DNA from 4 places in the Blautia sp. MB18-30 genome. Region 2 is predicted to be linked to each of the others. Evidence: predicted binding sites of a transcription regulator. Region 2 holds the regulator's gene; each other region holds the start of a gene.
The links. Region 2 encodes Rex, which represses fermentation and respiration genes when NADH is low (regulators of the CRP and FNR family bind a similar motif). Its sites were predicted from a motif close to ATTGTTAANTANTTAACAAT; they were not measured.
Positions count from the first base shown of each region.

Region 1: the regulator Rex is predicted to act here: its motif matches at 5,434-5,453, upstream of NCY57_RS10150 (L-lactate dehydrogenase).
Region 3: the regulator Rex is predicted to act here: its motif matches at 2,260-2,279, upstream of gap (type I glyceraldehyde-3-phosphate dehydrogenase).
Region 4: the regulator Rex is predicted to act here: its motif matches at 3,885-3,904, upstream of NCY57_RS05425 (4Fe-4S dicluster domain-containing protein).

Region 1 covers NZ_JAMOYY010000019.1:3,214-11,158, forward strand. Annotated here, with positions in the region: gene NCY57_RS10135 (FAD:protein FMN transferase) at 1-1,004, shown strand, start outside; gene NCY57_RS10140 (penicillin-binding Tp47 domain C-containing protein) at 1,131-3,377, shown strand; gene NCY57_RS10145 (FMN-binding protein) at 3,521-5,128, shown strand; gene NCY57_RS10150 (L-lactate dehydrogenase) at 5,476-6,423, shown strand; gene NCY57_RS10155 (Tex family protein) at 6,496-7,945, shown strand, end outside.
Region 2 covers NZ_JAMOYY010000020.1:40,830-48,774, reverse strand. Annotated here, with positions in the region: gene NCY57_RS10650 (cobyric acid synthase) at 1-429, shown strand, start outside; gene NCY57_RS10645 (precorrin-8X methylmutase) at 432-1,073, shown strand; gene pdxR (MocR-like pyridoxine biosynthesis transcription factor PdxR) at 1,070-2,386, opposite strand; gene NCY57_RS10635 (pyridoxamine kinase) at 2,479-3,345, shown strand; gene NCY57_RS10630 (ABC-F family ATP-binding cassette domain-containing protein) at 3,376-5,292, opposite strand; gene NCY57_RS10625 (redox-sensing transcriptional repressor Rex) at 5,507-6,154, shown strand; gene NCY57_RS10620 (NAD(P)H-hydrate dehydratase) at 6,216-7,733, shown strand; gene alr (alanine racemase) at 7,730-7,945, shown strand, end outside.
Region 3 covers NZ_JAMOYY010000005.1:24,439-32,383, forward strand. Annotated here, with positions in the region: gene NCY57_RS03485 (phosphoglycerate kinase) at 1-1,011, opposite strand, end outside; gene gap (type I glyceraldehyde-3-phosphate dehydrogenase) at 1,197-2,216, opposite strand; gene NCY57_RS03495 (histidinol-phosphatase HisJ family protein) at 2,522-3,340, shown strand; gene NCY57_RS03500 (hypothetical protein) at 3,416-5,530, shown strand; gene NCY57_RS03505 (HAD-IC family P-type ATPase) at 5,674-7,945, opposite strand, start outside.
Region 4 covers NZ_JAMOYY010000008.1:31,194-39,138, reverse strand. Annotated here, with positions in the region: gene NCY57_RS05440 ([FeFe] hydrogenase, group A) at 1-1,284, opposite strand, end outside; gene NCY57_RS05435 (NADH-quinone oxidoreductase subunit NuoF) at 1,300-3,171, opposite strand; gene NCY57_RS05430 (complex I 24 kDa subunit family protein) at 3,168-3,647, opposite strand; gene NCY57_RS05425 (4Fe-4S dicluster domain-containing protein) at 4,047-5,555, shown strand; gene NCY57_RS05420 (glucosaminidase domain-containing protein) at 6,011-6,772, opposite strand; gene NCY57_RS05415 (bifunctional 5,10-methylenetetrahydrofolate dehydrogenase/5,10-methenyltetrahydrofolate cyclohydrolase) at 6,803-7,654, opposite strand; gene NCY57_RS05410 (cyclodeaminase/cyclohydrolase family protein) at 7,669-7,945, opposite strand, start outside.

The DNA.
Region 1 (7,945 bases), on a different contig from region 2:
CGGTGTTGTTTCCTGTGCTGTGCATGGCTGCTTCGGAAAATGATGTACAGACATATACCGATACAGATTTTGCAATGGATACTGTGGTATCAGAAACACTCTATACCACAGGTGACGATATAAACAGTAAGCTGACAGCTGTGCTGACAGATGTGGAGACGAACCTTCTTTCCTGGACCAATGAGAAGTCCCAGATCTATAAGGTGAATGCAGACAGCGGAAAAGATACGGAGATTTCCGACGAGCTTTCCGGATACCTGAAACGTCTTCTGAAGATCGCAGAGGATTCTGACGGAGCCTTTGACCCAACCATCGGGAAGCTGATCCGCCTGTGGGATATTGGAGGGGAAAACCAGAAAATTCCGGAAGAAGCAGAAATTAAGAATGTTCTGAAGGATTCCGGATATCAGAAAATTTTTCTTGACGGAAATACGGTCCACATGGAGGAGGGCTGTTCTCTGGATCTTGGAGCAGCGGGAAAGGGTATTGGCTGTGACCGGATCCTTAAAGAACTGGAAACAAAGAAGGATGTAATAGCAGCACTTATGAATCTGGGAGGAAGCAGTGTCATGACCTACGGAAGCAAGCCGGATGGTTCTTCCTGGAATGTGGCAGTGACAGATCCCAGAGCTGAAAATGAGGATGACTATCTTGGTGTGGTTGCCTTAAATGGTACAGAATTTCTTTCCACATCTGGAGATTATGAGAAATATTTTATCGAAAATGCTGTAAGGTATCACCACATTATGGACCCGTCTACCGGCTATCCGGCAGAAAGCGGAGTGACCGGGGTAACGGTAGTCTGTGACTCAGGTCTGGAGGCAGATGCGCTTTCCACAGCATGTTTTGTGCTGGGGGTGGAAAAAGGGACACAGCTGTTGAAAGCTTACGGTGCAGACGGACTTTTTGTGGATGAAGACCATCATGTATATCTCACTGAGGGGATGAAAGAGCGGTTCAGCCTGCTTGCGGATTCCTACAGTGTGGAGAATATTGCAGAGTGAAGCTGATCTCCCGGCGATCCGGTTTATGATTGTTTGGCAGAGGGGAATGCTCATATCCGCAGTACTTGCGATAGTAAACCTGGAAAGGGTTCTATAAATATATCATATTTTTAGGAGGAATAAGCAATGCAGAAGTGGAATCTATTGAAAAAAACAGCTCCATGCATTTTAAGTCTTGCAGTGGCAGCAACAACCTTTCCGACCGCTGTAATGGCATCTGATCTTGATGCAGCCGTGGTTTCCGAGGCAGAGGCAGGAGATACGGAGGATTTTAGTACAGAGGAAACGGCAGAGGATACTGAAGCTGTAGCAGAAGAAGCTATAGAGGATGCTGCAGACATAACAGAAGAAGCAGCAGAGGATGCAGCAGTGCCAGAAGCTGCTGCAGACGAGACAGAGGATATCCAGCAGGAAGATACAGCAGAGGAAGCAGACCCGTTCTCTACAGGGGAAGAGAATTTCACAGAAGGCGATGAAGTGGCGGAAGCATTTTCCGATTCTGACCAGCTGACAGGCGAGTATCAGTACGTATATGCAGGACTTACCTGGGGTGAGTACTGGGCAGCAGAAGGCGTATATGCAGCTGGAGATACAAGCTCTTCAGAAGAGAAGGATTCACATAGTGAGTTTGATACAGGAGCTTTTGATACAGTAACAAGAGCGACTGCAAATCATGGACTTCACAGAGGAAGCTATCAGACAGAAGCTACGATCATTGCTGAAGACGGAACCAGATTCGACGTATCCTACTGGGAGGATAAAGGAAGCACACTTTATCTTACAGACGGTTCCAAGGTAAAATGGAACAGAGGCAGTATAACAACAGAAGATGGAAAAACCTATACGATGGATCATTATGAGATATATGGTCTGAAATATGTCCCGGTAGCAGTTAAGACCGCAGATTTTGCAGATTTTTGCAAAAAGTATAATGTTGTACAGGATGGAGCTGTGCTCTCCGGAGGATACAGTGAAAACAATCTCCAGTATTATAAAGGCCTTGTGGCAGACGTAAATGCACAGACAAATGGTCTGAAATATGCGGAGAAAAATGGTGACGGCTTTACATTTACAGCAAGAAAATCAGACGGAACAGCTTCCGGTATCAAGGATCAGGCGTTAAAAACAGCAACAGAGATCAAGCCGAGTGTAAAAGCAGCAAGCGGAAGCTACGGCGAATTCCTCCGTGTGGATCTCAATGGAAATTATGGTGATCTTGGTGCAAATATGCAGGCTGTACGCTGGGATTATTATGGAGATGATTCCACATATACAAAATGCCTCGCTTCTTATGGAACCAAGTTTGCCGCAGATAACTGGATGCATAAAGCAATGGGAATCCAGCTTGGACTTACAAAATCTGCACGCTGCAAGCTTCCGGGAGGAACAGACGGAACAGGATACTGGAAACTGACAGTGTATGCTCTTGGATATAATGACTATACCTACAGCTTCCAGGCAACTGCAGAGAATATCGTAAATCCTACAATGGAGCCAACTGATTTTACAAGTCTTAAAACAGAAGTGGAAGCTGCAAAGGCTCTGGCAGAGGCAGATTACACAATTGCAACCTGGAAGTCCTTTGCCGGTGAGCTTCAGGAAGCAGAAGACATTCTTACAAAAACAGATGCAAGTCAGGCTGAGGTAAATGAAGCACTTGAACATCTTCAGGGAGCAGAGAAAGAGCTTCAGAAGGTAACAGTTACACTTGATAAGACAGCAGCTGTATATACAGGAAAAACAACGACTCTTAAGGCAACAACAAATGACAGCGATGCAACAGTGACATTTGAGTCCGGCAACACAAAGGTTGCAACGGTAAGCAGCAAGGGTGTTGTTAAAGGCGTAAAAGCCGGAACAGCAGTTATCACAGCAAAGGTAGGAAATACCACAGCAACCTGCAAGGTAACAGTAAAAGCTTCTACAATCAAGTTTGCAAAGGCTTCCGTAACGATCTACAAAGGAAAAACAGCAACTGTAAAAGCAACTGCAACACCATCTGCAACTGTAAAATACACAAGCAGCAACACAAAGGTTGCAACCGTAAACAGTAAAACAGGTGTTGTAAAAGGAATCAAAGCAGGAACCATTACGATTACAGCAAAGGCAGGAGCCCTGAAGACAACCTGCAAAGTAGTTGTCAAGAATCCTGCATTCAGTCTTGTAAAATCTTCTGCAACGATCAAAAAAGGTAAAACAACAACCATCAGATCCAAAGCAACACCTGCAGGCAAGGTTACATATACAAGCAGCAATAAAAAAGTTGTAGCTGTAAACAGCAAGGGTGTTGTAAAGGGAATCAAAAAAGGTAAAGCAACGATCACAGTGAAATGCAACGGAATTACAAAGAAATTTGTGGTAACAGTTAAATAATTTCACTGTTGAACCGAATGTGAGCACAGATATCCAGAAGCCTCTGCCGCAGACATAGAGCAATGTCTGCGGCAGAGGTCTGCTGATTTCTGAAGAGCAATGTCTGACAGAGGCCGCAAGAAAAGAGGAGAGAGTAAGGAAGCATGGAAAAAGATCTGAAAGATAAAAAGCAGGAGGAAAAAAATACTCCGAAGATACCCTGGACCAAGCTGGTCCCTGCAGCTGCTGTGATTGCGGCGCTTGTGTTTTCAGGCATAAAGGCGAAGGGCTCTGATGGAGAGACAGAAGCAGTCGGGCAGGCAGAGACGACCGTAATGTCCGCTTCAGAGCTGGAAAAATATTTCGGGTATGAAAAAGAAAATACTGTTTCTGACAGCACAGCTGAGAAAAACAGTACAACAAAAAAGAAAAGCTCATCGAAAAAAAGTTCAAAAAAAACAGCAGCGAAAAAAAGCTCAGGTACAAGAACGGTTTCCGAATCTGCAAAAAGCAATGCCGGCGCCGCAGGACAGGGAACCACGCAGACACCGGTAGCAAGCGTTCCGGCAGATGGATATAAGGACGGTACGTATGAAGGAAGCGGAACCGGATTTGGCGGGACGATCCGCGTGAGAGTAACAATCAGCGGTGGAAAGATTGCGGCCATAGATATTCTGGAGGCATCTGGAGAAACTGCGTCGTATTTTGCGTCAGCTCAGGGTGTGATCAGCAGGATGATCGCCGGAAATACACCGAATGTAGATGCAGTAAGTGGAGCAACCTATTCCTCCAACGGAATCATCCAGGCAGTTCAGAATGCCCTCTCCCAGGCAGCGGCAGATGGAAACAGCCAGCAGGTCACCCCTACACCTGCAGCAACTGCTTTACCAACTCCGACATCAGCTCCGTCACCTACAAAAAAACCATCCAAAAAACCATCTCCTACAAAGGAACCGGAAGATCCGGACAGTCCGAAAAAATATCTGGATGGTAAATATACAGCTTCGGCAAAGGGCTTCAATGGAGACGTGAAAGTAATTGTGACCATCAAGGATGGAGTGATCAAAGCTCTGAAACAGGAAAATACGGACACAAAGCAGTTTTTTGAAAAAGCATGGAGCGTGCTGGAAGAACAGATCATCGGTACAGATTCTGTGGATGATATTGATGCAGTCAGCGGAGCAACCTATTCCTCCAACGGAATTCTCAACGCTGTAAAAAAAGCTCTTAAAGAAGCGATCAATCCGGAGTATGGAAAGAAACCGACACCAACTCCGACAAAGAAACCGACACCAAAGCCAACAGCCACACCGAAACCTACGGCAACGCCGAAACCAACAGCCACACCGAAGCCAACAGAGACGCCGGCAGCAACCCCGACGCCGGAGCCGGACGACCCGGATGTGACGCCGGTTCCTGAAAAACCCAATGTAACTCCAACACCAGGGACAGATGAGCCGGATGCAACACCGGAGCCAACGGAAGCACCGGAACCGGTGGGAATGTACAGAGATGGAACGTATACAGGCTCGGCTTTTGGATATGGAGGAAAAACATATCTGACAATTACGATCTCAGGAGGCCAGATCGTATCCATTGAGCAGACAAATCAGGATACACCGGAATTTTTTGATCCTGCATGGAGCACGATCTATTCTCAGATCATGGCAAACCAGTCGGCGGATGGAATCGATACTGTCAGCGGAGCCACATATTCTTCCGAAGGGATCCTGGACGCTGCACAAAAAGCCCTTGCCCAGGCAAAGAATTAACCGGGTGAACGTTGGAGCAGCTATAAACATCTGAATCTAAGCCAATAATAAGAGGTGAAAGAAACCTCTGGACTTCTTGATTTTTTTTGAAGTTCAGAGGTTTTTTGCTAGGTTTCTGAAATTGCTTCTATAAATCGATAAAAAAATAACAGGAATGTATACAGAATAATATGGAAAATATCAGAAAATATAATCGGTTTAAATAATTTGAAATACAAATTAGCGGGAATTAACCTGAGAAATACAATAAAATTTTTATTGCACAGGGCAATGTTTTATGTTATGTTTGAATGTGTGTAATTAAAGTTGTTATTAAAATGACAAACAACGCTGAAAGGAGAACAAATATGAGCAGTAAAATTACGATCATCGGAGCAGGAAGTGTAGGAGCAACTATCGCTTATACCTTATCACAGAGGAGTATTGCATCAGAGATTGTTCTGATCGATATTAACAAAGATAAGGCTGAAGGTGAGGTTATGGATATTGAGCAGGGAACCAGTTTCCGTGAGCCGATCTCCATCGTGGCAGGAGATTACCCGGATGCTGTAGATTCTGACATTGTGATCATCACTTCCGGTATTGCCAGAAAACCGGGACAGACTCGCATCGAGCTGACACAGACCAACGTCAACATTATGAAGAGTATTACTCCGGAGATCGTAAAGGTGGCTCCCAAAGCGCTTTATATTATCGTAAGTAATCCATGTGATATTATGACTTATGCATTTGCAAAGCTTTCCGGACTGCCGGAAAATCAGATCCTTGGTTCCGGAACCGCCCTGGATACGGCCCGTCTCCGCTGCAGACTTTCTCAGCACTACGGTGTATCTGAGAAAAACATCCACGCCTATGTATTCGGAGAGCATGGAGATACTTCCTTTGTACCGTGGTCCAGAGCCTTTGTTGCAGGTGCGACCCTTGATGAGTTTGACAAGATCGTTCATGAGGATCAGAAAGATCTGCAGCCACTTGACAGAGAAGAGGTTCTGGAGTATGTTCATACTTCAGGATCAACTGTGATCGCCAAGAAGGGTGCTACATTTTATGCGGTAGCCGTATCTGTTTGCAGACTTTGCTCGCTTCTTCTTGCAGCATCTGATACAATAGTCAGTGTATCAACCATGCTTCACGGAGAGTACGGTGTTGAAGACGTATGTCTTAGTACCATGGCTTCTATCGGACCGGAAGGTGTAAAACGTATCGTTCGTGTTCCGCTGACCGAGGAGGAGACAGAGAAGCTTCATGCGAGCGCCAATGCTCTGAAGGACGTGATCGCACAGATTGATCTTTGATAAATGTCAGAAGCTGTGTAAAGAGGAAAAAGCAGCCTCAGGCAAATTTGAAACAACGGGAGAAAGATAAAAATGGATATTATTCAGGTAATTACCAGAGAATTGAACGTTGAGAAATGGCAGGTCGAGGCAGCGGTTAAGCTGATCGATGAAGGCTGCACCATTCCTTTTATTTCCAGATACCGTAAGGAAGCAACCGGTACACTGAACGATGAACAGCTTCGTAATCTTAATGAGAGACTTACTTATTTAAGAAATCTTGAGGATAAAAAGGCTCAGGTTCTGGGCAGCATCGAGGAGCAGGGCAAGCTGACTCCGGAGCTGAAGAAACAGATCGAGGCAGCGCAGACACTCGTTGTGGTAGAGGATCTTTACCGTCCGTACCGCCCGAAGCGCCGTACACGTGCCATCATCGCCAGGGAAAAAGGTCTGGGACCTCTGGCCGACATCATCCTTCTCCAGATGACGAAGAAACCTCTTGAAGAAGAGGCAAAAGCATTTCTTTCTGAGGAAAAAGAAGTCAAAACTGTGGAAGAGGCCATCAGCGGTGCCAGAGATATCATTGCAGAACACATTTCTGATGAAGCAGATTATCGTATCAGTATCCGTAAGAGAACAATGGATAAGGGAACTATATGTTCTACCGCAAGAGATGAGAAGGAGCAGTCTGTATACGAGATGTATTATGACTTTGAGGAGCCGGTGAAAAAGCTTGCAGGTCATCGTGTCCTTGCTCTGAACCGTGGTGAGAAAGAGAAATTCCTTACTGTGAAGATCCTTGCACCTGAGGAAGAAATCATCCGTTATCTTGAAAAACAGGTGATCGTCCGCGATAATCTATACACTACACCTGTTCTGAAAGAAGCCATTGAGGACAGCTATAAACGTCTCATCGGACCGGCTATTGAGCGTGAAATCCGAAGCGCCCTTACAGAGGCAGCAGAGGACGGTGCCATCCATGTCTTTGGCAAAAATCTGGAGCAGCTTCTCATGCAGCCTCCAATTGCAGGACAGGTAGTTCTTGGCTGGGACCCTGCCTTCCGTACCGGATGCAAGCTGGCAGTGGTAGATCCTACCGGAAAGGTTCTGGATACCACAGTTATTTATCCCACAGCACCAACCAATGAGACCAAGATTCGTGCCGCAAAGGAAACCCTGAAAAAGCTTATCAGCAAATATCATGTGACACTGATCTCTGTAGGAAACGGAACGGCATCCAGAGAATCCGAGCAGATCATCGTGGAGCTTCTTAAGGAAATCCCTGAAAAGGTCCAGTATGTTATCACCAACGAGGCAGGTGCTTCTGTATATTCCGCAAGCAAGCTTGCTACGGAAGAATTCCCGAATTTCGATGTTGGACAGAGAAGCGCCGCATCCATCGCAAGACGTGTACAGGATCCGCTTGCAGAGCTTGTAAAGATTGATCCGAAATCCATCGGTGTCGGTCAGTATCAGCATGATATGAACCAGAAAAAGCTGGGAGAAGCCCTTAACGGCGTTGTGGAAGATTGTGTAAACAAGG
Region 2 (7,945 bases):
GCCGAAAAGAAAACCAGGACCAGGGTGCAGGGGCATTTCGGTCAGCTGTCCGGTGTGTTTGCTCCTCTTTCCGGTGCGGAGATCGAGGGCTATGAGATCCATATGGGCGAAAGTATCCTAAAGGAGAATGCAGGAACAGCCACGAAGATCACAGACAGCGTCAGCGGTAAGAAAAAAGAAGAGGGTGCTTTTGCGGGAAATGTGTGCGGAACCTATATCCATGGCGTTTTCGATAAGGAAGCATCTGCAGAGGCGATCATCCGCGTGATCGGCGAGAAAAAAGGTATTGATGTGGAAAATATGACAGGCGTGGATTTTGCGGCATTTAAGGAACAGCAGTATGATATCCTGGCTTCAGAGTTGCGGAAGCATCTGGATATGAAAAAAATCTATGAGATACTGGAAAACGGGATTACGGAGGAAGAATAGAAATGAAAGTTGAGCTTGAAAATGTAAAACCCATGGAGATTGAAAAAAGAAGCTTTGAGATCATCACAGAAGAGCTGGGGGATACTCCCCTGATCCCGGGAACAGAGCTGATCGTAAAACGCTGCATCCACACAAGCGCAGATTTTGATTATGCAAAAAATCTCTGCTTCTCGGAGGGTGCAGTGGAGATGGCCATGGACGCCATCCGCAACGGTGCCTGCATCGTCACAGATACCCAGATGGCAAAGGCCGGGATCAACAAGCGTGCACTTGCCCGCTACGGCGGTGAGGCTTACTGTTTCATGTCCGATGAGGATGTGGCTGCCCTTGCAAAAAAGAACGGGACTACCAGAGCCACAGCCAGCATGGACAAGGCCGCAGAGATGGATAAAAAGCTGATCTTTGCCATTGGGAACGCACCTACCGCACTGGTACGTCTTTATGAGCTTATTGAGAACGGAAAGCTTTCTCCTGAGCTGATCATCGGTGTGCCGGTAGGCTTTGTGAATGTTGTGCAGTCCAAGGAGCTGATCATGCACGCAGATGTGCCTTATATTGTGGCAAAAGGACGCAAGGGTGGAAGCAACATCGCTGCGTGCATTGTAAATGCCCTGCTCTACATGATCGATAACCGGAGAGATTAGGAGCCGGTAACCTCCTTCAGAAGCTGACAGGCAGGCAGAAAATCCTTGGATGGAATGGAGGAGCAGGAGAGGACCAAGGTGACCTCGGCTCCGTTTTCTCTGAGAACCTCCAGTCCCAGACCATGGTTCCGGGCTCTGTCTGTCAGTTCACTGCCTGTGAGAGAACAGGGGAGAGTAAGGGCAAGGCTGGTTCCTGCGGCTCCTGTTTGGATCTGGCAGTCCTGGCCGAAGGTTTCCCGGACAGCCTGGGAAAGAGCCTTCAGCTTCTGGGAATAAAGGCGGCGGAGCTTTCTTGTCTGGGAAGCCAGATGCCCGTCGCGGATAAACTGGCAGAGTGCGATCTGTTCTGCCTTGGAAGCAGTCTGATTATAAAAGGCTGCTTTTTTTGTATATTTTTCCCGGAGAGAGCGTGGCAATACCATGAAGCTGACACGGATGGAGGGCAGCAGCAGCCTGGAAAAGGAACCGATATAGACAACGTTTTCACCACCTGCAAGACCGAAAAGTGAAGGCGTCGGTTTCTGGAAATAAACAAATTCGTTTTCGAAATCATCCTCAATGATCAGATGGTCATCGATCTCCGCATGACGGATCAGCTCCAGGCGTCGTTTTACCGGCATGATCTCGCCCCATTTCGTCATGTGAGCAGGAGAAACATAGATCACATCGCAGCTTTTGTCCCGGTAATGGACATCAAAGCCGTAATCCTGAAAGATGGTGCTGCATGTGGTGAAGGACGGTGTGGGGAACGAAACGGTTTTCCGTTCATGGATCAGAGGGCAGAGGATCTGGAGAAGGGGCTGGAGACCGGCCCCTACTACAATGTCATCCGGGGAGCAGATCACATTTCTGCGTTCCCGGATATAGTCTGCGAGAACCTCCCGGAAATCGCTTTCACCCTGGGGTTCGCCATAAGAAAGCATACGGTCGCCCTGGCGGAGGGCGCTTTTGATGTAACGCTGCCACAGATCAAAACGGAAGCTTTCCCGGTCAACACCGGAAGAGGCAAAATCATAAAGGCAGGGCGTGATATCCTTATCCTGTTTTTCGGGGGTAAGCAGATGCTGCTTGGAAGCAATGCCGGTGACATAATAGCCGCTCTGTGCCCTGGCGATGATATAGCCGTCTGCTGCCAGCAGAAGATAGGCATTTTCGATGGTGGTACGGCTCAGCTTCAGCTCCTGGGCGCATTTGCGGAGGGAGGGCATTTTGCTTCCGGGAAGGAGACGGCCTTCCAGGATCAGCTTCCGATAATAGTGGTAAACCTCCAGATAAAGGTGTTCTTTTTTGTGTTCTGCAGATATATTTAACATAAGTATGATGATTTCCTTCCAAAAATGATTGCGTAAACCTGACAGTTCATTCTATAATATTACAGAAAAAAACTCAAGACTGGAGAATTACCATGAAAAAAATAGCAGTGATCAATGATCTTTCCGGGCTGGGGAAATGTTCACTGACAGCAGCGATCCCGGTGATCTCGGTGATGGGAGTCCAGGCGTGTCCACTTCCCACCGCTGTTTTAAGCAACCAGACCGGTTATGAAAGTTATTTCTGTGAGGATTTCACAGAGCATATGGAACCATATATGGAGCAGTGGAAAAAAAGAGGATTTTTCCCGGATGGGATCTATACAGGATTTCTTTCTGACGATAAGCAGGCAGACAGGATCCTGAAATTTATGGATGCGTTTGCAGGGAAGGATACTCTGATCCTTACAGATCCAGTGATGGGGGATGACGGCGCGGTTTATCCGATCTATACAGAAGAACTCCGCAGCCGGTTCTGCGAACTGACACGTCGTTCCTATGTGATCACACCGAACCTTACGGAAGCCCTCCTTCTTCTCTACGGAAAAGAAAAAATGGAGGAGATCTGGAAGGAACTGCAAAAGGCATCAGAGGCCCGGCGGATGGAAGAGATCCGGGAGATCGGGTGCGGACTTGCCCGGAAATTTTCACTTCCTGCCGTTGTGATCACCGGAGTGGATCACAGGGAGGAGGGGCAGCCTCTGAAAATGGGAAATCTTGTCCTGGAAAACGGAAACAGCTCCTGGGTATTTGCAGAGAAATCCGGCGGAAGCTATTCCGGGACAGGAGATCTTTTTGCATCCGTGCTCAGTGCAGGGCTGGTAAAAAGATATTCCATGAAAACCTGTGCAGAGCTGGCCGTGGATTTTATCTCGGCATCGATCCGGGATGCGGTGGAGGAAGGAACAGACCGTAACGATGGTGTATGCTTTGAACAGCATCTCGGTATGCTGCTTCCATAAAAACATAAGGGGATAAAAAAGAGCTGACCGTCAGGCCAGCTCTTCCCATTTTTCATAAAGCTCTTCCAGTTCTTCAGCGATGGCTGCTTTTTCGCGGCTCAGCTTTGTACATTCCGCTACATTGGTGCAGACATCCGGAAGGACCATGGTTTCGTCGATCTCGCTGTCTCTTGTTTCCAGCTCTTCGATACGGGCTTCGACTTTTTTCAGCTCGGCTTCCCGTTTTCGTTTCTTTGCCTGTTCTTCCTTCATCTGCTGCCAGGAAAGCTTGTTCTCGGAAATCGATTTTTCTTCGGTAGGTGCCTCCGGAGAAGTGCTTCCCGGTGCATAGGTACTGGTCAGCTCCTCCTTCTTTTCCAGATAGTAATCATAATCACCGATGTAATTTACCACTGCCTGGTTTGTCAGCTCCATGATCCTGGTCGCAGTCTGATTGATAAAGTAACGGTCATGGGATACATAAAGGACTGTACCGGTGTAGCTGACCAGTGCTTCCTCCAGGATCTCCTTGGAGGCAATATCCAGATGGTTGGTAGGCTCGTCAAGGATCAGGAAGTTGGCTTCGGAAAGCATCAGCTTTGCAAGGGAAACACGGCCTCTTTCTCCACCGGAAAGTGCGGAGATCTCCTTGAAAACATCATCTCCGGTAAAGAGAAATGCGGCAAGCATATTTCGGATCTCGGTCTCTGTGAGAGTCGGATAAGTATCGGAGATCTCCTGAAAAATTGTCTTGTCCATATGCAGAACATGATGTTCCTGATCGTAATAACCGATCTGCACCTTGGAACCAAGGGAAAATTTGCCGGCATCTGCCTCAATAAGACCGTTGATGATCTTTAGCATGGTGGTCTTTCCGGTTCCGTTGTTTCCGATCAGTGCCACACGCTCGCCGCGTTTGATATCAAAGGAGATATCGGAGAACAGGGTCTGTCCCGGAAAGGCCTTGGAAAGCGCTTCCACGTGGAGCACATCGTTTCCGCTTAACACCCGTGGTTCCAGCGAGATACGCATCCGGTCCTGGAGCTCAAGAGGCTTTTCGATCCTCTGTACACGGTCCAGCATTTTTTCACGGCTTTCCGCACGCTTGATGGATTTTTCACGGTTAAAGGATTTCAGCTTGGCGATAACGGCTTCCTGATGCTTGATATCCCGCTGCTGATTTAAGTATGCCTTGTACTGTGCGTCACGAAGCTGAGCCTTCTTGAGAGCATAGGCAGAGTAGTTGCCGCTGTATACGCGGGTCTGTCCGGCTTCGATCTCAATGACCTTGGTGACCACCTTATCCAGAAAATAACGGTCATGGGAGACGATAAAAACAGCTCCCGGATAATTCAGAAGATAAGTTTCCAGCCAGGAGATGCTTTCCATATCCAGGTGATTGGTTGGCTCATCCAGAAGCAGGATATCCGGCTTGGAAAGAAGCATCTTGCCCAGCGCCACGCGTGTTTTCTGACCGCCGGAAAGAGTTTCAATCTGCTTGTCATAATCTTCCTCTGTGAAGCCGAGACCCTTTAAGACACCGGTCAGCTCACTTTTGTAAGCGTATCCGTTCTCCAGCTCAAACTGATGGGTCAGGCGGGTATAGGTTTCCATCAGACGGTTCAGCTCATCACCGGTCACCGTGTTCATTTCCTGTTCCATATTGCGGATACGGCGTTCCATATCGATGATGTGCTGCTTGGTGGTAAGAAGCTCCTCGTAGATGGTATGATGTCCGTGGATATCCTGGTACTGGGCAAGATAGCCGATATTTTTATCCCGGGCAAGCACCACGGTACCGGAATCAGCAGAAAGCTCCTGCATGATGATCCGCAGCAGTGTGGTCTTTCCTGCACCGTTGCATCCGATCAGAGCAGCCTTTTCACGGTCTTCAATGTGAAAGGATGCATCATTTAAAATTACTTTTTCGCCAAAGGCCTTGCATATATTCTGACATGATAAAATCATAAAAACTGTCCTCCTGTATAAAGAATCACCCCTGTTTATGTCTGAACAGGGAAAAATCCTCCACCTATTATAACGGAAACTGCCGGGATTTCAAAGAAAAAATCAATTATTAGAAAAAATATAAAGAAATTTGTACAGAATAGACAACTTTAATTGACAGGAAAATGTCAATTCGTTATAATTAACCTAGTGTAAGGTAAGGAGGAAAACTATCGTGGAGACAAAACAAATCTCGAAAGCGGTGATTAAGCGTCTGCCACGCTATTACCGCTACTTAGGAGAGCTGATGGAAGATAATGTAGAACGTATTTCTTCCAATGAATTAAGTAAGAAGATGCATACCACAGCTTCTCAGATCCGTCAGGATCTTAATAATTTTGGCGGTTTTGGGCAGCAGGGGTATGGCTATAATGTACACTATCTTTATACAGAGATCGGTAAGATCCTGGGACTGGATACCGTTCATCCGATGATCATCCTGGGTGCCGGTAATCTGGGACAGGCACTTGCCAATTATGTGGATTTTGAGAAGCGCGGGTTCAGGCTGGTTGGTATCTTTGACGTAAATCCTGTGCTTGAGGGCATCGCAGTCCGTGGACTTGAGATCCAGATGCTCAGTGAGCTTCCGTTTTTCCTGAGAGAGAATAACGTGGAGATCGCGATCCTGACACTTCCTAAGAATAAAGCCAAGGAAATGGCAGATATCCTGGTAGAGAACGGGATCAAGGCAATCTGGAATTTTGCACATCTCGATCTTGAGACACCGGATGATGTGATCGTAGAGAACGTTCATCTTTCCGAGAGTCTGATGACACTGTCTTATAATCTCAGCAAATACAGGCAGGAACATGTGGATAAGTAAGAATTGTTAAGCTGCCGGAAACGGCAGCTTTCTCTATGACAGAGGGGAGGCAGAAGACAGAATGAAGAAGCTTGTTACCTGCAAAGAAATGAAGGATCTGGACTCCACAACGATCCGTGAGATCGGAGTTCCCTCCGAGGTTCTGATGGAGCGGGCGGCACTGAAGGTGGTAGAGGAAACAGAAAAGTATCTCCAGAAGGACGAAAGGATCCTGGTAGTCTGCGGAAGCGGAAACAATGGTGGTGACGGTATCGCAGTTGCCAGATTGTTCCATCTGAAGGGGATCCGGGTAGAGTTTTATATGGTCGGAAACAAAGATAAAATGACCAGAGAGACAGCTCTTCAGTATAAGATCGCTTCCGGTTATCGTGTCCCGGAGGTGAATAACCCGCAGTGGAGTGAATATACTACTATAGTAGATGCCGTGTTTGGGGTAGGCCTGACGCGTCCGATCGAGGGGCATTATGCTGATATCATCCATGAGATGAACAGTGCGAGGGCCAAAAAGATCGCAGTTGACATCCCGTCAGGAGTGAACGGAGATACTGGCCTGGAAATGGGAATTGCCTTCAGCGCCGATCTGACTGTCACATTTGCCTACCGGAAAAGAGGTCTTTGCTTTTATCCGGGAAGACTGTATGCAGGAAGGATCGTTACCGCCGATATCGGGATCTATGAGCAGGAAGCTGTGACTGCATCTGCCGCCTGTCTGGAAAATAAAGATCTGAAGCTGTTTCCGGAACGTGATCCCGGCGGAAACAAGGGTACCTTCGGAAAAGTGCTCTTTGTGACCGGAAGTGAGGGAATGTGCGGAGCCGCTTATTTAAGCGCCAGTGCAGCACTTCGTGCCGGTGCGGGAATGGTGAAGATCCAGACTGTGGAAGCCAACAGGATCCCACTGCAGATACTCCTTCCGGAGGCTATGGTCTGCAGCCGCTTTGATCAGGAATCCAATGAACAGCTTCTATCCTGGTGTGATGTGATCGTGATCGGACCGGGACTTGGAACATCAGTGGCCAGCCGTGAGAGAGAACAGTGGTTTCTCACGGCGGCTGCCCGGGAGAAAAAGCCGCTGATCCTGGATGCGGACGGCCTGAACCTTCTGGCTGCACATCCACAGTGGTATCAGTATCTGGGAGAGCATGTAGTCCTGACACCGCATATCGGAGAAATGAGCCGGCTCAGTGGCAGAACGATCCAGGAGATCCAGCATGAGATCGCAGATACTGCGCTGAAATGTGCTGCGGAAACAGGCTCTGTGTGCGTATTGAAGGATGCATGTACGTTGATCGCAGATGAAAAAGGCCAGATGTATCTGAATCTTTCCGGTAATTCCGGAATGGCAACTGCAGGAAGCGGAGATGTGCTTTCCGGGATTCTGGCAGCAGTGTTATGTATGTATCTGAAAACGGAGGAACAGCCTCCCATGGTTTTAAAGGCCGCGTTAGGTGTTTATCTTCACGGACTTTGCGGCGATCTTGCAGCCGCTGAAAAAGGAAAGCGCAGTATGCTGGCAGGAGATATCATAGAATATCTGCCCAAGGCATTAGCTATAGGTGAAGAGGAGTCGGGATTATGAAAAAATACGAGAGAGTAAAAGCACTGGTATCACTGGATGCCATTGCCCACAATTTTGAGGAAATGCATAAAAATGTCAAAGAAGGGACAAAGATCATCGCTGTGATCAAGGCAGACGGTTATGGCCATGGTGCTAGAGCTATTGCCCGTCTGATCCAGGACTATGATTATATCTGGGGATTTGCAACAGCTACTGCAGAGGAGGCACTGGAG
Region 3 (7,945 bases), on a different contig from region 2:
TGCTTCTGTACCATGAGCGAAGTTCGGCATCTCGAAGCATCCCATCGGTCCGTTCCATACAACAGTCTTGGCATCTTTTACAGCGTCTGCAAAAAGCTTCTCAGTCTCCGGTCCGATATCCATTCCTTCCCATCCGTCCGGAATCTCACCACGTTTTACAACCTGGATATTGCAGTCATTGGAGAAGTTATCACCGATTCTGTTATCTACAGGAAGAAGAAGCTTCACGCCCTTCTCCTCTGCTTTCTTCATCATGTCAAGAGCATACTGAAGGTAATCATCCTCGCAGAGGGATGTTCCGATATGTCCGCCCATAGCCTTGGAGAATGTATAGGACATACCACCACCGATGATCAGTGTATCTACCTTGTCAAGAAGGTTGTTGATTACAGAGATCTTGCTGGAAACCTTAGCACCGCCAAGAATTGCTACGAATGGTCTCTCCGGATTGTTTACAGCGTTTCCAAGGAAATCGATCTCTTTCTGCATCAGATATCCTACAACTGCTGTTTTTACATATTTGGTAACACCTACGTTAGAGCAGTGAGCTCTGTGAGCAGTTCCGAATGCATCATTTACAAATACATCACAGAGGGAAGCAAGATCTTCGCTGAACTTGTCTTCGTTCTTTGTCTCTTCTGCACGATAACGTGTGTTCTCAAGAAGAACTACATCGCCATCTTTCATCTCTGCTACAGCAGCTTTTGCGTTCGGTCCTACTACCTCAGGATCTGCTGCAAATTTTACTTCCTGGCCAAGAAGCTCAGAAAGACGAACTGCTACAGGTGCAAGAGAAAGCTCCGGTTTCGGCTCTCCCTTCGGTTTTCCAAGGTGGGAGCAAAGGATAACCTTTCCGCCGTCTGCGATCAGTTTCTTGATTGTAGGAAGAGCAGCTACAAGACGGTTCTCATCTGTGATCTTTCCATCCTGAAGCGGAACATTGAAGTCGCATCTTACAAGTACTTTCTGTCCTTTTACATTGATATCGTCAACACTTTTTTTGTTCAGCATCTCTATATCTCCTTAACTTTTATTTCTGCAAAAGCAGATGAATAAGGGCGAGCGGTATTGTTGTCCGCTCTGTTAACAGTCATTCCTCAGACATTTTTTTGTTTGGTCTTTTGGAAAAAAAGGGCCCGGTCCTCTTCAGACCGGACCCTTTCTGAGTCTATTCTTCTACACCCGTTCGCAGAAAATTAAGCGTTCAGAAGTTTTCCGAAGTGCTTGATTGTACGAACCATCTGGCTTGTGTAGGAGTTCTCGTTGTCATACCAGGAAACTACCTGAACCTCTGTTGTGCCATTCTCAAGTGGAAGTACCATTGTCTGAGTAGCATCGAAGAGGGAACCAAATCTCATACCAACGATATCGCTGGATACGATCTCATCCTCGTTGTATCCGAAGGACTCATTGGAAGCTGCTTTCATAGCTGCGTTGATCTGCTCTTTAGTAACGTTTCCTTCAACTACTGCTGTAAGGATTGTTGTAGAACCTGTTGGGGTAGGTACACGCTGTGCAGAACCGATAAGTTTGCCGTTAAGCTCTGGGATAACAAGTCCGATAGCTTTAGCAGCACCTGTGCTGTTCGGAACGATGTTAACTGCAGCTGCACGGGATCTTCTCAGATCGCCTTTTCTCTGCGGTCCGTCAAGTGTCATCTGATCGCCTGTGTAAGCGTGGATTGTGCACATGATACCGGATTTGATCGGTGCAAGATCGTTAAGAGCCTTAGCCATTGGTGCAAGGCAGTTTGTTGTACAGGAAGCTGCGGAGATGATCTTGTCCTCGTTTGTAAGACCCTGATGGTTTACGTTGTAAACGATTGTCTTAAGGTCGTTTCCAGCCGGAGCGGAAATAACTACGTGCTTAGCACCTGCATCGATATGAGCCTGAGCTTTGTCTTTGGATGTGTAGAAACCTGTGCACTCAAGAACTACGTCTACACCGATCTCTCCCCATGGAAGCTCTGCAGCGTTAGCCTTAGCATAGATTTTGATCTCTTTTCCGTCTACTGTGATGGAATCCTCGCCTGCTGTTACTTTATCAGCAAGAGCATATCTTCCCTGTGTAGAATCATATTTTAATAAGTGAGCAAGCATCTTAGGAGATGTAAGATCGTTGATTGCTACGATCTCAAATCCTTCTGCTCCAAACATCTGACGGAATGCAAGACGACCGATACGTCCAAAACCATTAATTGCAACTTTTACTGCCATGATAAATTCCTCCTATGAATTGAATGGTGATTTAAATCGTTCCTTTGTTAAAGAAACATCAACCTGTTTCATATTGTACCTAATTCCAAACAAAAATTCAAGAGCTATTTATAAAAAAGAACATTAAAATAAATATTAAGAAAATTTCTGAAAAATGTGCTATAATTCTCTGATAGAAAGTTCTGTCCTGCTGATTCCCAAAACGGATATCTATATTCCCGCTGGGAGTTTGACTTTCCCGGATTCATAGCAGGCAGATACGATCATTGTCACAGAATATAAAGGCTTGAATATGGAGGTACAAAATGGACCAGAAAATTTTATGGGACTGCCATATGCACTCCTCTTTTTCCGCAGATTCCGATACACCGATGGAAGAAATGATCCAGACTGCCGCAGACCAGGGTCTCACGGGAATCTGTTTTACTGAACATTTTGATCCGGATTATCCCGATACTCCGGAAAATCTTGATTTTTCCCTGAACATCCCTGCATACCGCCAGAAACTTGAGAGTCTTGCGGATGCTTTTAAAGACCAGATCCAGGTTAACTTCGGGATCGAGCTTGGACTTCAGCCTCAGCTTGCAGAATCTTTTTCCGATCTTCTGAAAGAAGTTCCCTTTGATTTCGTTATTGGTTCCTCCCATGTGGTGCACGGATACGATCCTTATTATCCTTCTTATTTTGAGGGCCGTAAGGAATCCGCATGCTACATGGAATATTTTGAATCCATCCTGGAAAATATCGCTGCTTTTGACGAGATGGATGTGTACGGACATATCGACTATGTAGTACGTTATGGTCCAAATCAGAACCGTCAGTATTCTTACGGACGATATAAGGAGATCCTGGACGAGATCCTGCGGACATTGATCCGCAAAAATGTGGGAATCGAGCTGAACACAGGCGGTTATCACTACGGGCTTGGTGAACCGAATCCCTGTGTCAATATTATCCGACGTTACCGTGAGCTTGGCGGTGAGATCATCACCATCGGTGCAGATGCCCATACTCCGGATAAGATCGGCTATGCTTTTGACAAGGCGGCTGATGTTCTCCGTGAATGTGGTTTTTCCTATTATGCTGTATTTAAAAACCGCCGTCCTGTTTTTCATAAGCTGTAGCTCTGTTTCTCTCTCCGGTGAGAGAGTTTACATTTTTATACCGAAAATATCATTTTATCTAAGGAGGAACTCTATATGTCAACAAAAAGACTCCAGAAAAAGAAAGCTGCCATGCAGGCAAAAAAAGAAAAGCAGCTGAAAAAAAATACCTCTGCTGCCGGCACCAGTTCCAATGCTGCCAAATCTGTTGAAAATGCTAAAGCCGAAGTGAAAAAACTTGAAACCGTAAAGAAGGAAACGCTTAAAGTCGAAACTTCCAAAACTGAACCGATCAAAGTCGAGACTTCCAAGACCGAGCCGATCAAAGTCGAGACTTCCAAGACCGAGCCGATCAAGGTCGAGACTTCCAAGACTGAGCCGATCAAGGTCGAGACTTCCAAGACCGAACCGATCAAGGTCGAGACTTCCAAGACTGAGCCGATCAAGGTTGAGACTTCCAAGACTGAGCCGATCAAAGTCGAGACTTCCAAGACCGAGCCGATCAAGGTTGAGACCTCAAAGACTGAACCGGCGAAAGTTACTACTTCCAAGATTGAGCCTCTGAAAGTCGAAACTTCCAAGGAGGACACAGCTTACGATGCCCTCTACGAGAAACGTCTGAAATACTACTACAATGATCTGAAATGGCTTTACTGCGAACTGTTCCGCGATCACCCGGAAGTTACCGGCACATTCTCAAGCCTCACAAAAAAGATGAAAGAAATCTACCGTGAGCGTCCTCTTTCCATGAAGGAAGCCGACCAGAACTGCGCTGCAGATCCTGACTGGTTCCGTAAGACTACTTTCACCGGAATGGCTGTAAATCCTGCTGACTTCGCAGATACTCTTTCCGGTCTATCTAATAAACTGGACTATATCAGCGAATGTAATGCAGACACTCTGTACCTGACAGATCTTTTCCAGGCAACCTCCAATTGCTCCCTTCGCATTATCCCGGAGATCGGAACCTCCGAAGATCTGTACACACTTGCAGCTAACTGTAGGAAAGCAGGTATCCGCCTGGCTCTTGAGATCCCGTTAAGTCTTTCTGTGGATGACCCACAGTCCGGTGCGCCATGTGTGCTCCAGACTCCGGCTTATTTCAATGCAATGCTTCTTCAGATCCTGGAGCTTGCAAATGAAGGTGCTTCTATATTCAGCCTTGGTGTCCTTCCGATGATACCGGAAGAAAATCTCTGGAAGCTTCACTCTCTGCTGCGTATGACCCGAATGGTGTGTGAGATCGTATGCCCCGGAATTCTTCTCCTTGGCGAAACAGACCGCCCACCTGCAGAGGCTGCTGCATTCGGCGGAACTTCCGATATGCCGGAACTTCACATTGTAAACAGCACACAGCTGATGTCCGATCTCTGGCATACCGTTGCCACAAAGGACACTGCCCTTCTCCGCCGGGGAATCGACAGAGCTGCAGACCTTCCGCAGGCACCGGTATTCCAGAATTACCTCCGTAACCGCAACACGGTACGCTGGAATCTGGACTATGATTTCCTGAAAGGAAGCTTTATCACAGAAGGGCCTCACAGAGATTATCTGAATGAATTCCTGGCAGGTATTTTCCCTGACTCCTTTGCCCGGGGTGAAATTTATGTAAATCCGGAAACCGAGGAATCGGAGCTCTGCGGAACAACCGCATCTCTTGCAGGAATCGAGCGTTTTGATTATGAAGGAAATATGGAGGGTGTCAGCCGGGGAATCCGCTATGACGTAGCACTTCATGCATTGCTTCTTTCCCTCCCCGGAATTCCGGTACTTCGAAGCGGTGACGAGGTCGGACAGCTGAATGACTACACCTATAAAGCCGACATTTCCAAAGCAGCTGATCCTCGCTGGCTCCACAATGGACGTTTCAACTGGGCACTTGCCCGGAACAGAGCCGATGCCGAAACGATCCAGGGACGCATTTTCAACAGCCTTGAGCAGCTGGAATCCATCCGTGCCAGCCATCCGGTATTTGCACCTGAAGTTTCTGCACATACACTGGAAACCTGGGAAAAAGCTCTCCTTGCCCTGGTAAGAGAAACTTCTGAAGAAAAGCTGATCTGCATCTACAACTTCAGCGACCAGGATAAGGTAGCCTGGATCAACGAACAGGACGGTACCTACACAGATCTTCTCACAGGAGTTCAGAGAGACGCACAGGCTGTAGAGATCCCGGCCTTCGGATTTATCTGGCTTATGCACACAAAATAATAGCTTTGTCAGGCGGATATCCACAATCTGCATTCTCTACACAGCTCTGCACCGGATAACTGGATAACTGCTTCACAGTTTATTTGCAAAAAAAGGACACTGCCATTTTCAACGGGCAGTGTCCTTTTTTATTTCTCATATTATTATTTTCTCAGCTTATCAATAAATGCAGCAAATTTCCCCTGTTCCCCACTATCCAGCGAACGGCTGTAAATATTTCTGAGCCAGGCCGTGATCACATCGATCAGGATCGGAGAAAATGTCATCAGAAGGAACACCAGAATGATCATTCCGAATTCCAGCGATCCCAGTGTCAGAAGATTCTGCAGAACCACCGCCGCACCGAAAAAGATCACCTGCATACTGTAAATGATCACCTTTCGATACTTATTCAGAGGTGCGTAAACTGTCTTAAGTGCCGCCATATAATTCCATCCTGTTACAAGCACACAGGCTGTATTCAGCATAGCATTGGAATGGTATACATTCTGGCATACCAGCATCACACTGAACACACAGCCCGTGATGGTCACAGCAGCCGGAAATGCATTCATAAATACATGACGCAAAAATGTATGGTCGATCTTCTCATAATTATTCTCCTGTGCCAGAAGGAATGTAGGAATACCAACAGCGCAGGCACTGATCAGAGACATCTGGATCGGCTCAAAGGGATAGGAATCCCCGAAGAAGATCGTGATCAGTGACAGCAGCACGGAAAAAATCGTTTTGATCAGAAACATAGATGCCGCAGTGCGGATATTATTTACAACCCGGCGTCCCTGATTCACAATTTCCGGCATTGCTGCAAAATTAGAATCCAGCAATACCACATTGGCAATATTCTTGGCCGCATCACTGCCCTCAGCCATGGCAATACTGCAGTCCGCCTCTTTAAGCGCCAGAACATCATTGACACCATCACCAGTCATGGCAACCGTATGCTTCTGAGCCTGCAAAGACTTCACCATTGCCTGTTTCTGCTGAGGTGTTACACGCCCGAACACACTATATTCTGCAACTGCCTCGTCCATCTGTTCCTGAGTTGTGATCGTTGTCGCATCTATATAATGCTCTGCATTTTTAAGGCCTGCACGTCTGGCAATTGCAGAAACCGTCACCGGATCATCACCGGAGATTACTTTCAGATCAACACCCTGACTTTCGAAATATGCCAGCGTATCCGGTGCCTCTGCACGGATCACATCGGTAATAAGCAAAAGTCCGACAGGTTCCAGTCCCTCCGGAAGCTCCGCTCCCTCACTCACATTTACACTATGGGCAAGAACCAGCACACGAAGACCTTCCTCTGCAAATCTGCCACAATACTCCATCAGCTCCGGGTTCCCTTCCGGAAAAAGAAACTGCGCTGCACCCATCAGATAAGTACCTGTATCTGTAAATGCAGCTCCGCTGTACTTCCTGTCAGAAGAAAACGGGATCACATGATCCAGCTCCATATCCTGAGATACTTTAAATCTCGCCCTGAGTGCATCGGCAGTGGCATTCTGATCCTTCAGCACAGAAAGCAGATTTCCCATGATATGCTCAATCTCCCGGATCTTCTCCGGATCTTCCTGACTATGTTTCTCCGGGTCAGCTTCTGACTTTTCCTGTAATACGAGATTCGCGCTTCCATCCTCCTTTGCGATCGCATCTGTTGCTGAAACTACAAAAGTCGAAGAACTTTCAGTTCCATCGCTGTCACCTCCGCCGGATTCAGGATCTTTCCCGGATATTTTCTCTGAAATCTCATCATACACCGGCGGATAGCTCTCCACCGCCTCCACACACATGGTACCCTCTGTGATAGTTCCTGTCTTATCCAGGCAGAGCGTATCCACGCGTGCAAGAGTTTCTATACAGTACAGCTCCTGCACCAGCGTCTTCTTCTGGGCAAGCTTCAGCGCACCCAGAGTCAGTGCCACACTGGTAAGAAGGACCAGTCCCTCCGGGATCATTCCCAGGACCGCTGCAACCATATTGACAACAGAATCCCGGATATTGTCTCCCACAAAATAATACTGTTTATAAAAAAGCATCGCACCCATTGGTACGATAATGATACTGATCACCTTCAGAATGGCATTCAGGGAATTTCTAAGCTCTGAATTATGGCGTTTGAATTCCTTTGCCTCGCTGGTGATCCTTGACGCATAGTTGTCACTTCCCACATGGATGATCTGGCAGCAGGCCTGTCCCGCCGTCACAAAGCTTCCGGAAAAAAGTTCATCTCCCGGATTCTTCGGAAGATTGTCTGCCTCACCGGTAAGCAGAGATTCATTGACCTCAAGGCTTCCCTCCAGGATCTTCGCATCTGCCGGAACCTGTTCTCCGGCCTTCAGGAATATCAGATCATCGACAACCAGCTTCTCTGTAGAAATTTTCCATTTTTTTCCTTCACGCAGAACAACC
Region 4 (7,945 bases), on a different contig from region 2:
TCTTCGAAGAACTGCCTCGGTAACACCACCGGTAACACCGAAGATAACGCCACCGCCGGAACCAAATCCAAACGGCATATCGCATGCTTCCGGATCCAGTGTTGCAAAATCAAGACCAAAGTTATCGATCATGCGGAGAAGCTCTGTGGTTGTGATAACGATATCGGTATCCTGCTCGCCATCGGTAAAGCTGTTGGGGCGGATTGCCTCTGCCTTCTTGGCTGTACATGGCATAATGGAAACCATAACGGTCTTCTTGCCTGCTGCATGCTCCGGATCACGGAAGTATTCCTTGATAACCGCAGACATCATTCCCTGTGGGGAACGGCAGGTAGAAATGTTCGGAACATATTCCTTATACTGATCTGTGATGAACTTCACCCATGCAGGACAGCAGGAGGTCAGAAGCGGAAGGTTCTCACCCTTCTCTACTCTGTTTAAGAACTCCTTGGTCTCTTCCATAATAGTAAGATCGGCACTGAATGTGGTATCGTATACTTCATCAAAGCCCATTCTGTGGAGTGCGTTGACGATCTTGCCCATAACGCTCCTGCCCTTTGTGAGGCCGTAGTGATCACCAACTGCTACACGGACTGCCGGCGCGATCTGGGCAACCACACGGGTATCCTTGTCCGCAAGTGCATCCCAAACCTCATCCATATGTGTACGAATGGAGATGGCTCCTGTCGGACAGTAAACACGGCACTGACCACAGTTTACACACTGTGTCTCAGCAATCTTTTTATTGAATGCAGGCATAACCATGGCCTCTGTTCCACGGAATGCGAATCCAAGAGCTCCGATTCCCTGAAGTTCCTCGCAGGCACGTACACAGTTGCCGCAGAGGATACATTTGTTCGGATCACGGATGATGGACGGTGAACTGTCATCGATCTCGTGCTGTTCTCTTGTATTTTCAAAACGGATATCCCGCACGCCAAGGCGATGTGCCAGCTCCTGCAGGATACATTCGCCGCTCTTTACACAGGTTGTACAGTCACGGCAATGTGCTGCAAGAAGCAGCTCCACGATCAGTTTACGATATTTCTTAATACGACCGGAGTTGGTATAGATAACCATTCCGTCTCTCGGCTGCTCGGAACAGGAGGCAAATGTTTTGCCTCTGTCATCCTCAACTGTACAGAGACGACAGGCACCAAAGGTGGAAACCTCTGAATGATAGCACAGTGTGGGGATATTGATACCGGCATTCCTGATGACTGTCAGGACATTTTTTTCGTCGGTAAATTCTACTTTTCTTCCGTCAATTGTCATTGTACCCATAAGATATCCTCCCTTCTATGCTTCCACATAAACCGCATCAAAGTTACAGTTATCCTTACAGGAACCGCATTTGATACATACGTCGTTGTTGATTACATGTGGATGCTTGATCTTTCCTGAAATCGCACCTGCCGGACAGTTCTTCGCACACTTGCCACAGCCGATACAGAACTCAGGATTGATATGGAATTGACGGAGCGCCGTGCAGACCTTCGCGCGGCATTTCTTATCTACGATATGCTCTACATATTCGTCACGGAAACGCTTCAGAGTACTGATGACCGGAAGCGGCGCACTCTTACCAAGACCGCACAGAGCCATACTCTGAACCATGTTTGCAAGTTCTTCCAGCTCATCCAGATCGGAAAGCTCACCTTTACCTGCAACGATCTTCTCCAGGATCTCAAGCATACGTTTGGTACCCTCACGGCAAGGAACACATTTACCGCAGCTCTCACGCTGTGTAAAGCTCATGAAGAAACGTGCAACCTCTACCATACAGGTATTCTCATCCATAACAACAAGTCCGCCGGAGCCCATGATGGCATCCAGTTTTTTAACAGAATCAAAATCAAGAGGATGATCGATCTGATCATCGATCAGACATCCGCCGGAAGGACCGCCGATCTGTACACCCTTAAATGCAGCACCACTCTTAAGGCCACCACCGATATCATAAATGATATGACGGAGGCTTGTTCCCATTGGAACCTCGATAAGACCGGTGTTCTCAATGGAACCGGTAAGTGAGAAGGTCTTGGTTCCAGGGCTTCCCTCTGTACCGATGGTGTGGAACCAGTCAGCACCCTGAAGGATGATCTTCGGTACGTTGGCATAAGTCTCTACGTTATTAAGAACCGTAGGTTTGCCCCACAGACCCTGCTCAACAGTTCTCGGAGGTTTTACTCGAGGCATGCCTCTGTTACCCTCGATGGATGCAGTCAGGGCAGAACCTTCACCACATACGAACGCTCCGGCACCACGGTTGATATGTAAGTGAAAATTAATACCGGAACCAAGGATATTATCACCAAGAAGGCCATAAGACTCTGCCTGCTCAATGGCCATTCGAAGTCTCTGTACAGAAAGAGGATACTCGGCACGTACATAAATGTAACCGTCTTCTGCGCCTACTGCATAAGCGGCGATCACCATACCCTCGATCATCTTATACGGATCACCTTCCATTACGGAACCATCCATGAAAGCTCCCGGGTCACCCTCATCACCATTACATACTACATAGCGTACTTTCTCCGGCTGGCGTGCTACCTGTGACCATTTCTTGCCAGCAGGGAAACCTGCACCACCACGGCCACGGAGACCGGATTTTGTGATCTCATCAATAACGCCCTGCGGGGTCATCTCAAAGAAAGCCTTCGCCATAGCGGAAAATCCACCTACGGAAATATATTCATCAATAGACTCTGCATCGATCTTACCACAGTTCTCAAGAACGATCCTTGTCTGCTGGTTCAGGAACGGAATATCGCTTGGATGTGGACAGGCCTCATCATTATGACGATAGAACAGACGGTCAACCGGCAGTCCGCAGATCACGGTTTTCTCTACGATCTCGCGGCAGTCATCTACCTGAACATGAACATACTGATAATCATATGGCTCAATTCTCATAAGAGGTCCAAGTTCACATAATCCCTGGCATCCGGTCTTAACGATACCTACATGAGGAACATCCTTCTGCATCTCAACCGCAACACCCTCGATACCTTCACAGAGTCTTGACATTTCTTCGTAAATCTTCTGAGCACCGGAAGCGATACATCCGGTACCGGAACAGACGAGAACACGGCAGGTATAGCCATCAAGATTCTTCTTAACCTCAGCCTGTTTGTTTTTCAGATCTTCCATACTGGTTATACTCATACGCTCTCACCTCTCAATTCATTTAAAAGCTCAACAGCCTTCTCAGGAGTCATTTTCGGGTGAACTTCATCATTTACAGTCAGTGTCGGTGCCAGTCCACATGCACCCAGACAGGAAACAGTCTCAACTGTAAAAAGCATATCATCCGTTGTATGTTTCTTATGGGTCAGTCCAAGCTCTTTCAGCATGGCTTCCTTAACAGGCATGGACTTACGTACATGACAGGCAGTACCATCACATACCTTAATAATGTACTTGCCTTTCGGTTCAAAGGAAAAATTCTCATAGAAAGTGGCTACGCTGTACGCCTTCGCTTCTTTTACACCAATCTGTTCCGCAACATAAGTAAGAAGCTCTCCCGGGAGATAACGATACTCAGCCTGGATATCCTGCATGATCGGAATCAGTGATGCAGCTTTCCGACCGTAGTGCTCGATGATCTCATCCGTTTTCTTGTAATACGTCTGGTCTAACATTCGGTTCCCTCCTTGTTTCTCATAGATTTTCCACTTGATCAGCCTGCTCCCATTACAGGTTGATACTCTAACACTTTGTCAGTGCCGCGCGTTTATGCAAACCATTATTTTGCACTATTTTTGTGCTTTTAATTATAACTTATATCGTCATTTTCCACAAGTGCTTTTTTCGGTTTTTTCAGAATATATTGAAAAGTTTACAATGGCTTACTGGTTTTGTGTCTATTTTCTCCAAAAAATGTTCAATTTTTAACAGTTATGATAATAAAGGAACAAATTTACTTTATGTTCCCGGTAAAAAACATTCCTGTTATTGATTTTATTTCTCATTTACTTTAATATGAAAGAAAAGTGCGTGGAAAACATTTTATTAATCTTATTTTGAAAAGGAGAAACTCTATGCGAAATCTCGACACACCAGTTAAACAGATCCGAAGAAAGATTTTTACAGAAATTGCGAAGATCGGATTTGAATCCACGGACGAATCCCTGATCCACGATATTGAATCCATTCCCTACAACATCGTAGAAGAACGTGCGAAATACCGTGAAAGTATCTACCGCGAAAGAGCTGTTGCAAGCGAACGTGTCCGCCTGGCCATGGGCCTTTCTCTCCGTCCGGAGAACCGCTCTGTCCATCTGACTGACGGCGTAAAAGCCAGCAACATTGATGAGAAATATTACGAGCCACCTCTTATGCAGGTGATCCCATCCGCATGTTCCGCATGCGAATCCAACAAATATGAAGTCAGCAACATGTGCCGTGGCTGTGTTGCCCATCCCTGTATGCTCACCTGCCCCAAAGGCGCCATCTCCATGGTAGACGGCAAATCCTTTATCGACCAGGATAAATGCATCCACTGCGGAAGATGCAAAGCAGTCTGTCCTTACGATGCCATCGCCCATAAAGAACGTCCATGTGAACGCGCCTGCGGTGTAAAAGCCATCGAAAGTGATGAACAGGGAAGAGCTTCCATCAACCAGGACAAATGCGTATCCTGTGGTATGTGTATGGTCAGCTGCCCATTCGGAGCCATCTCCGATAAATCCCAGATCTTCCAGCTCTCCCACGCCCTCCGTGAAGGAACTGAGATCATTGCAGAAGTTGCACCTGCTTATATCAATCAGTTCGGCGAAGACGTCACCCCAGGCAAATTCCGCTCCGCCCTTAAACAGCTGGGCTTCTCAAACATTTACGAGGTAGCACTGGGCGCAGACATCGGCTGCATCTCTGAGGCACACCACTACGCCAAAGAAGTAGCCACCGGCAACCTCCCGTTCCTCCTCACTTCCTGCTGCCCGTCCTGGTCCGTCATGGCAAAGAAATACTTCCCGGCTATGATCGACAACATCTCCCAGGAGCTGACCCCGATGGTGGCAACTGCCCGCATTGTAAAAAAAGAACACCCCAGCGCAAAAGTAGTCTTCATCGGACCATGCGCCTCCAAAAAACTGGAAGCCATGCGACATTCCGTAAGAAGTGATGTAGACTTCGTGATCACCTTCGAGGAACTCTGGGGCCTGTTCGACGCCAAAAGCATCACCCCATCCACCTGCGAAGAGCTCCCGGAAGAAACCCAGGCCGCAACCGCAGCAGGACGAGGCTACGCCATTGCAGGCGGCGTAGCCGGAGCCATCGAAAACTGTCTGAAGGAATACTATCCCGATGTACCAGTCCACATCGAACACGCAGAAAGCCTTGCCGAATGCAAAAAAGTCCTCACTCTGGCAAAAGCCGGCAAGATCAAAAACTGCATGATCGAAGGAATGGCCTGCCCCGGAGGCTGCATCGGAGGCGCCGGAACCAACGCCGGCTTCGCAAAAACCTCCAAAGCCCTCAAAAAATACGTAGACAGCTCAGAACCAAAACTCCCCTCACAGGAACTGGAAAACCTGGAGTTGAACTAACTACCTCAAAATATTCCACTATATAATTCCCCCAATATTTCAATTTGATTGAATAAAAAACGGAGATGCAACCTAGATCTTTAATCTTCAAGGTTGCATCTCCATTATTTTATCAACCAGGACAGGGCAAAGCCCGCCTCCATCCCTCATCCACATCCTATCGTTTAGCCAGACAACTTACCCCAACCAACGCACAGGCCCGGAAGGGAGTGCGGTTCTGTCTGCGGACGACTCTGCAGGAGGTGTGCTGGATCTTAGGCGGCGGGACTTCTGCGTTATTTTTCAAAAGCCAGCTGTCTGAGCGGCAAAAAGCCGCGAGTTCTGGCTTTTGGAAAATGGTTTTAGCAGAATCCCGGCGCCTTAGATCTAGCCGCCGACGAAGCCCGGCCGCGGACAGAACCGCACTCCCTTCCGGGCCGTCCCATCTGCCACTACCGTCCCGTTCGCCACCACCACTACTTCTCCACCGTCTCCGTACTCTCCGGCCAGGTATACTCCTCCCCCTTCAGCTCCGCCAGAAGACTCCTAAGCTTATATCCATAACTTCTCCCGGCGGCCCAACCACCGCCGTAAGGATTCTCCTGAATCCCAAGCCATTCCACATAAGGTGCACTCTCCCGAGTCACATACTGAAAACGGTTATCCACACAAGCCTGGTTCAGCTCCTCCGAAGAAGCATAAGCCTTCAGATGCTGCACCTGCGCCCGGATCCCCGTCCTTACATCAGGAAAAGAATTACCGGCAACACCACCACCGGTAGTTCCCAGCCCCGAAAAATTAAACTGCACCGCACTGGCATCCCCACCAAACTGAAGCCATCCGGTCTCAAGCATGGCCTGCTCAAAAACAACCTCTCCACGGACGCCCTCCGCATCCGCTTCCTCTATCACAATCGTGCAAAACGTATCAATATCCGGTGCACCACCCTCTGTCAGGACATCCGAAGGATACTCCACATTCTGCGCCTCATACTGCGCCACCATATCCTCCACATCCACTGTGGTACACCCCATGATCGTATAATATCCATAAGTATTATCTGTGGAATCATCCACAAAACTATCTGTATCACTCTCTCCGGATGACTGCGGCTTCGAAATCTGCCCTTCCATGGAATGATCCACATCCTCTGCCAAAACACCTGCAGGCGTTCCGAACACCAGAACGCCTGCAAGCACCATCATCCGTAAACAAAAACAATTTCGGAATCTGTACATATATAAATAATCAATCCTTTATTACTGCTATTACTGCGCTTTTCTCATTGCAGCTTCAACTACATGACCTACAAGAACAGAAGTTGTAACACTTCCAACTCCGCCAGGAACCGGTGTAATCGCATCAACGATCGGCTCAACTGCCGCATAATCAACATCACCGCAAAGTTTACCCTCAGCGTTTACATTGATACCAACATCGATGATTGTCTGTCCCTCTCTGACATAGTCAGCCCCAACAACACCAGCACGGCCAGCTGCAACGATAACAATATCAGCCTCTTTTGCAACGGATGGCATATCAACGGTTCTTGTGTGGCAGATGGTAACTGTCGCATTTTTCTTAACAAGCATCATTGCAGCTGGTTTACCAACTACAAGGCTTCTTCCGATCACAACAGCTTTTTTGCCTGTGCAGTCGATTCCGTAATGATCCAGGATCTCCATGCATGCCTGTGGTGTACATGGCGGGAATCCGATCTTTTTGCCTGTGAATACACCGGACATGGAAAGATCTGTCATACAGTCAACGTCTTTTTCTGCTGCAAGAGCATTCTCGATCACTGTCTGATCCAGATGTTTCGGAAGCGGACGGAACAGAAGAACGCCGTGGATCTTGTCATCTTTGTTTACTTTATCGATAGTTGCAAGAAGCTCATCCTGGGAAACGTCCTCCGGAAGAAGAATCTTCTCACATGCAACCCCAAGAGTCTCGCAACGTTTGGTTGCTCCTCTCTCATAGGAAATATCGCTTGGATTCTCACCAACACGGATAATGCAAAGTGTAGGATTTACACCTTTTGCCTGAAGCTCTGCAACGTTAGCTTTGATCTTCTCGTTAAGAGCTGCTGTTACTTCTTTACCTAATAACTGCTTTGCCATTTGTCTGGTTCCTCCTATTTCAGTCTTCCGAGAACACTGTCAAATGTCTCGTCTGCGATCTTTGTATATTTCTCAAGCATAGCGTCTGCTTTTTTGTTTAATTCCTCTGCATACGCACGATCTGCCATAGACTTTGTATTGATGTATACATTCAGGCTTGCTCCCTTAAGAGCAGCTTTGCAGAATGCAGCACCTACGCCAGCATCACTGATCGCAAGCTTGGAACCTTTTGCGCCGAACTCAACGATAAGTTCAATGGCCTCACAGCATTTCTCCATGATCTCCATCGGA